DNA from 3 places in the Hominibacterium faecale genome. Region 2 is predicted to be linked to each of the others. Evidence: riboswitches for the same ligand, from Rfam matches in the RefSeq annotation. Region 2 holds a riboswitch; each other region holds the start of a gene.

Region 1 (2,267 bases), on a different contig from region 2:
AACATGTTCTCACCTCTTTGGTATGGCTTGAATCATCAAATCTTCGCCTATTTTTTCAAACTGGACGTTATCCAATGATATGGCTTCATCCATGCGGGCCAGGCCTTCACCTTCCACCGGCGTCGGCGCATCTTTTCCGCCGATTATTTTCGGTGCGATAAAGAAAATAACCCGATCCACGATACCGGCTTTCAATGCCGATTCATTGAGCCTGCCGCCCCCTTCCAGCAAGATGCTGTCGATTCCCCGCTTTCCCAGCTGCATCATCAAATCATCCAAATCCACCTGTCCGTCTCTGCTCTTGGTAAGCAATACTCGATCACCTAATCGTTTCTTTTTTTCCGGGTCGCAATCTGACGTGGCCGCCAGGATGTAATTATCATCTTGCAGGACCTTGGCTGAAAGGGGTATCTTCAAATGGCTGTCAACGATGATGCGTACCGGATCCCGGCCGCCTTCTTTGCGGCAGGTCAGCCTGGGATCGTCGGCAAGCACCGTCCCGATTCCTACCATGATTCCTGTGAGGCTATTACGCATCTCTTGCACCAGACTGCGGGATTCTTCGCCGCTGACCCATTTGGAATCTCCCGTTCGCGCCGCAATCTTGCCGTCCAGTGTCATGGCTGTTTTCATTACAACAAACGGTCTTTTCTCCATAATATATTTGAGAAAAATTTCGTTGAGGCTCCTGCACTCCTTCTCCAGAATACCGGATTCTACCTGGATTCCCGCATCCTCCATCATCTTGATTCCTTGTCCTGCCACCAGCGGATTGGGATCCTCCATGCCTATATAAACCTTTTTAACCTTCTTTTCAATGATGGCCCTGGCGCATGGCGGCGTCTTGCCGTAATGGGAGCACGGCTCCAGGGTTACGTACATTTCCGCGCCCTGAACGTCGTGGCCTGCCCTGGCCGCATCTTCAAAGGCATTGATCTCTGCGTGGTTCCCGCCGTATTTCTTATGCCAGCCTTCTCCGATGATCCGGCCGCCTTTTACGATTACGGCTCCCACCAGCGGGTTGGGCGAGGTCCTTCCTCTGCTCTGCTCCGCCAGGTTTAATGCATAACGCATATATTCTTCTTTTGTCATCTTCATCCCTCCCAAAAACACAGAAAACCCCGAAATCAAATTCGGAGTTTTGTTTTATAATCAGCATTCCTATCTTTTGCTGAATCCCGGCACGTTCTTTGATGCCGATTATCCTTTGCCGTACAGATTTTTACCAGTGCGTGCGGCACCGATTATCTTAAACAAAAACCCTGAGAAAATTTCTCAGGGTAAATTTACATAGCAAAAGAGCTCTTTCATCTTCTCTCATCCAGACTTTACTGTCGGCACCGGAATCTCACCGGTTCATGCGCTGGGCGCTCGCGGGCTGTACCGCCGGTATGGAATTTCACCAAACCCCGAAGACTTGTTATTCAATTCATTTTTTATTATAGACCTTCTGACCGTATTGTCAAGAAAAAAATTTTCTGTGCCGCCAGAAAGGGGGGGGCGATTCAACTCCGCACAGCCGGGCCGGCAGGCACCGGCCGCACATCGTTTTCATCACAATACACACATAAGCGCTGCCTCACATTTTCTGTATTTTTCGCCTCACGGCAGCACCAAATTTTTTTGGCGATCCATACTTCTAAAATAAGTATACCCCCCCCCCCCCAGCCATATTTTGTCAATGTTTTTTTACAAAAATCCAGGATTGAACAAATCGCAGGCTGGAAGGAAGGGCGCGGGGTTAATTGCAAACCAGTCATGCATAGAATAGATTTACCATTATAAAAACGCCGTATTTTTGTGTAAAATGGTGTAAAAGTTGTGCGTTGCAGAGAGCAAAATCAGTAAAAATCGGAACTCAAAGCAGATTTGGCAAAATTTACCCGCTGGAAACGTTAAAAAATACACTAATTTCATTCAATAATACAAAATTAGTGTAAGAGGATTGCCGCCGCGAATAAGTCAGCCTACATTCTATTCCATCGCATAAGCGCCTTCCAAGGAAAACACGGTCTCCTCGCAGATGTTTGTCGCATAATCAGCAATGCGCTCCAGATGGGCGGCAACAAAGGCAAACATAATGGAAAGACGGGCGTTTTTGGAATCAGTGGCTGCAATTCCGATCTGTTCTTCGTATACGTCGCGAAACAGCTCATCCACCTCTTCATCCGCTTTCCAAACCTTGCGGGCCAGCTTGAGATCCCGCTCCAGAAAGGCGCGAATAGCGTTTTTTACCATGCCTGCGGCCATCTCCGCCATCCTTGGCA
Region 2 (2,267 bases):
ATGGCATCGGCATAAAAAAAGTGTGAATGACGGGAGCACAGCTCCCTATTCACACATGTCGGCCGCAAGGGCCGACACTTTGCAAGGTACTTTCTTTGAAACTCCGTCAATATCGATTGCATCGATATTTCCTGCGTTATAAAAGAAAAAGACAAGTTCCAACTTTTCTCTTAGTTGAAACTTGTCTTACTGGTCTGAGTGACAGGAATTGAACCTGCGGCCTCGTGGACCCCATCCACGCGCGCTACCAAACTGCGCCACACCCAGCCGCTGCGAATTTTAGATTCTCTTCTATTTTACCACATAAAATCGGATTGACAACCACCAATTTAAAAATACCCGGCAGAATTTTATAATCCGCCGGGTATCTTCTTATATGGACAATTACATGAATCTCTATTTGTGCAGGAATTTGGATATTCTCTTATAAAGGAAGAAGGTCAGCACTGCATTGATCCCTGCCTTTGTAAAATTGAAGGCGATAATAACCGGAATCATGGCCACGACTGCTGATCTTGGTGCGCCCATAAAATACGGTGTAATCAGAATGTTGGCCGGGACCATTATCACTACCATGGCCAGGACTCCGCAAAGAAGTGCAATGATCGCCTTTTTTCTAGTCTTTTCGCCTCTGTAGATAAACCCTGCTACCAGAACAAATGCTCCTGTGGCGATCACGTGCATCAGAATTCCATAAACCCCGCTGGCTGAACTGACCGTAAGTCCCTGAATGACAGAAGTCACCACTGTCAGAAGGAGCCCCGCCCAAGGTCCGAAAGCAAAGGTTCCGATCAGAATTGGAATATCCGCCGGGTCATATTCGTAAAACGCCGTAAACATTGGGATATGTATAAAATATACCAATACAACCGATATGGCTACCAGCATGCCCATCTTGGCCAATTTCACTGAGTTGGACTGTCTGTGTCCGCTTTGATTTAAGTTCTCTCCCATTTTTGCCTCGCTCATTTTTTGATTCCTCCATTTTCTATGAATAAGTTCAGGAATCTGTCAGGTCACTAAAAAACCCTGGAATAAATTCCAGGGCAAAGTCACTAAATACAAGAACCGTATCCGTGTTTCTTTCATCCGGACTATACCGTCGGTACGGGGATCTGACCCGTTCGGCCAAAAAGGCTCGTGGACTCGTAGCTCATGCTCATTACCACCGGTGAGGAATTTCGCCTCGCCCTGAAACAGATTTGTTTTTACGATAATATTATAGTGGGAAATCGGGGCGTTGTCAAATTTTTGTTGTAAAATGCGTTTTAATCCCCCTATTGATCCGCCTTTACAATTCTTTCTCCGGCCACCGCATTCCATTCATCGATTTGCCGATAGACCCGATCCTTAAAATCATCGGATACCCATAGTAGATAACGGGGCGAACCGGGGGTGGCCTGATAATATGCGGCCACGGTTCTCATTTTCTGTTCCCTCCCATCCTCAAATTGTGTAACGCCGTCCACACTGTCCTCCGGATCAGAAGAAAAGGTCATGGTCACCTCATTTTTCATGGGTTTTCTTTTAAAGGTCCTGCTCCACATAGAGCTGGTACAGTGAATAACCTCCGCCAAATATTCATACTGTTCATTTTCCGCCACCAGCTCGGCTTCCCCATAGAGACCTTCGTATGACGGTCCGCTAAAAGTCAAGTTATGCTTAGTAGGTGTTTTTTTATCCTGCACCACCGAAACCTTTACCTCTTCATAGGACATGGGCGTTTCCACCAGCTGCATAAAGATCGATAGCCCCGTCCAAAGGCCTGCCAAAAGCGCTGTAATAACAGCCAGGATCACATACTTTTTTCGGATTTTCTTTTTTATTCTCTGTAAAGCGCTTTTCCCTTCATCAGCAGTGATGGGAGCCTCGACCGGCATGTTCATTTGTTCGAATATTTTTTTACAATCACTGCATTGCGCCAGATGCTCATCCACAAGCTTTTGGCTCTCCTCACTGCAGATACCGTCCATATACAGCGGCAGCAAATCTCTTACTGTTTTGCATTCCAATCTATTCATGCTGTTCCTCCTCCAACCTTTCCTGAATCTTCACTTTGGCCCGATAATAAATCACTCGGGCCCAGCCTTCACTTTTGCCGAAAATTTGCCCAATTTCTTTAAACGGCAGTTCGCCAAAGGTCCGGACAGAAAAGACCTCTTTGTACGGCTCCTCCATATGATGAAGGATTTGATAAATTTGCAGGGCGCTTTCTTTTTTAATAAAATCCGCCTCTGTATCCGTTCGGTCCGGCTGCTCCAGATCCA
Region 3 (2,267 bases), on a different contig from region 2:
GCGATCCAAAGCACGACAGCTGTCCCCGAAAGGAAATACAAAAGGAAGGCGATTCCGTAAAAGCAGAACGCTGCAAACAGGCATCCTTTGGGCTGAAAGCGGCTGACAATTTTAGGCATGAATCCGGCTGCCAGTACGGCTACCAGGTCCAAAGCGGCCAGATAATAGCCTGTAAAGGAGGGACTGTAACCCAGGTTTGTCTGCAAATGGATAGGCAGCGAGACCATGGCCGTAAAAAACATCAGCATGCCGAGAAAAGCAATCAAAAGCACCAGTCCCAGAGGAACGCCCTGCTTTTCCCAAGCGCCTGCTTCTTCCTGGGCATCGCTGTCTGCTGCCGCCTGGCCGCCTTTGGGAATAAAGAGCAGCAGCATGAGCAGGGCCAGAAAACCCAAGCCATAAATGAAAAACGGGCTGCGCCAGGAAACGTCCGCCAGAACGCCGCTGATGCTGAGAAAGATCACGCCGCCGAACTCCATGGACATACCTTGCATGGCAATCATCTTCAGCTGTTTTTCCCCCTGGAAAAAGGCGGCGATCAGCGCTACGCTGGCGTTCATGATCGCTGCCGTAGCCGCGCCCAGAAGAAAGCGGTCGATGAAAATGGCAAGAGCGGTGGGCATAAAAGCGCCGCCTACACCAAAGAGGCCGTAAAATAAAAGCCCCATCAACGCCACCCAATAAGGTCCTATTTTATCGATCAGCTTACCAAAAACAATGGCCGTGGCCACTACTCCCAGAGCAGGTGCTGTAACCAGCCAGGACGCATAATTTCCCAGGCCGTAGACGCTGCCCAATTCCGGCAGAGCCGGTGTAATGGCGTTTCCGACCATTACCGTCAGGCTGCTGATAAGCATGATGGCTGCGATTCCCGGGATTCCTACTTTTCTTTGTAATGATTCTTGTGTCATAAAATCCTCCTTACACAACAAAAAAAGACATCTCTTCGATGCCTTCTCTTATAATTCTTCGATATTTGAGTACTAAAAGAAAGCATCTTTTCTGCTTTCTTCTCTCATCCAGACTTTACTGTCGGCTTCGGGATTTAACCGAATTGGCTTGCGCTCGCGGGCTGTACCGCCGGTAGAGATCACTCTTCTAGAAGAAATCCAATCCTAGTTTTAATTTCGTCCTTATCATAGCAAATAGGGTTTGCACTTGTCAATATGATTTTTAATCGCAGCCGTGCCACGCTGCCCGAAGCCGCCAATACCAACGGTATATTCACCATACTTGCGATGGGATAAGCAGAAGACGATTACACTTCCTCCCTTGCCCACGTTGCGATTCTCTGAAAATGCAGTACCAGTTTTCCATCATAAAGCTTCACAGGAATATCGGCATCAATGGGATAAATAATCGGCAAATTCTCATCCTGGAAAAAGTAAACCATGATCCTTCCCTGGTACGGGTCTACGATCCAGTATTCCCGCACGCCCGCGCTTTCATATTTAGAAAGCTTGGTGATATAATCCCGCCGCTTGGTCCCCGGGGAAACAACCTCCAGTACAAAGTCCGGCGCGCCCATAATGTTTCGCCTTACGATCTTGTCACGGTCGCACACAATTACCACATCCGGCTGGATCATGGTCTTTCCATCATTATCCAGCTGCACATCCACCGGTGAAATGAACGGTATGCAGTCTCCGTCTTCATCAAGGATAAAGTTGGAAATCTGCCGATACAGTTCTCCCGCCATCAGCTGGTGAAAGGTCGTCGGCGCAGCCATGTCATAAAAATATCCGTCGATCAGTTCCACCCGCTGATCCTCCGGCAGCGCCCGGTAATCATCGACCGTATACTCGCCCGGCTTTCGATTCACCTGATACGCAACAGAGGATTCCATCACCACCATCTGTTCCTTAAAGACACGTTCTAAAGCCTGGAGCGTATCATATCTGGGGTTTTTCGTTTCCCCGCCGAAGATTTTCTGTACCGTACCAAGGGGAACACCCGATAATTCTGCAATCTGCGCGTACGTATATCCCCGCTCCTTCTTTTTCTCAATCATTTCCTGGATTCTCATATGGCTCCTCCTCATACCCTTTTACTAAATGCATTATACCATATAATATCCATAATTTCACCGTTTTTTATTAAAAATCGGTTAAAAGCTTTTCAAATTTCTTTTCCGACAAAATTTCATTCGTAACAAAAACTCCATCGTGGAACATGCTGTAGGTCGTAAAAGGAGCGGGCGCATTCTGTGCCTGCTGCCGATCCTGGATTTTAATCAGCTTGAAAGGAACTCCCGCAGCATCTGCCTG

Evidence for each region. Region 2 has a riboswitch for FMN ahead of LG211_RS14535 (ECF transporter S component). Riboswitches for the same ligand answer to the same signal wherever they lie in the genome.
Region 1: it holds a riboswitch for FMN, as region 2 does, so the genes downstream of both, ribD (bifunctional diaminohydroxyphosphoribosylaminopyrimidine deaminase/5-amino-6-(5-phosphoribosylamino)uracil reductase RibD) here and LG211_RS14535 (ECF transporter S component) in region 2, are expected to answer to the same signal.
Region 3: it holds a riboswitch for FMN, as region 2 does, so the genes downstream of both, LG211_RS09765 (MFS transporter) here and LG211_RS14535 (ECF transporter S component) in region 2, are expected to answer to the same signal.

The regions. Positions count from the first base shown of each region.
Region 1 covers NZ_JAJAGH010000009.1:153,428-155,694, forward strand. Annotated here, with positions in the region: gene LG211_RS13820 (riboflavin synthase) at 1-5, opposite strand, end outside; gene ribD (bifunctional diaminohydroxyphosphoribosylaminopyrimidine deaminase/5-amino-6-(5-phosphoribosylamino)uracil reductase RibD) at 10-1,092, opposite strand; FMN riboswitch at 1,306-1,421, opposite strand; gene phoU (phosphate signaling complex protein PhoU) at 1,975-2,267, opposite strand, start outside.
Region 2 covers NZ_JAJAGH010000010.1:25,620-27,886, forward strand. Annotated here, with positions in the region: gene LG211_RS14525 (APC family permease) at 1-15, shown strand, start outside; tRNA gene LG211_RS14530 (tRNA-Pro) at 191-267, opposite strand; gene LG211_RS14535 (ECF transporter S component) at 397-969, opposite strand; FMN riboswitch at 1,074-1,203, opposite strand; gene LG211_RS14540 (zf-HC2 domain-containing protein) at 1,278-2,021, opposite strand; gene LG211_RS14545 (RNA polymerase sigma factor) at 2,014-2,267, opposite strand, start outside.
Region 3 covers NZ_JAJAGH010000007.1:15,033-17,299, forward strand. Annotated here, with positions in the region: gene LG211_RS09765 (MFS transporter) at 1-911, opposite strand, end outside; FMN riboswitch at 1,004-1,111, opposite strand; gene LG211_RS09770 (Uma2 family endonuclease) at 1,259-2,026, opposite strand; gene LG211_RS09775 (GNAT family N-acetyltransferase) at 2,097-2,267, opposite strand, start outside.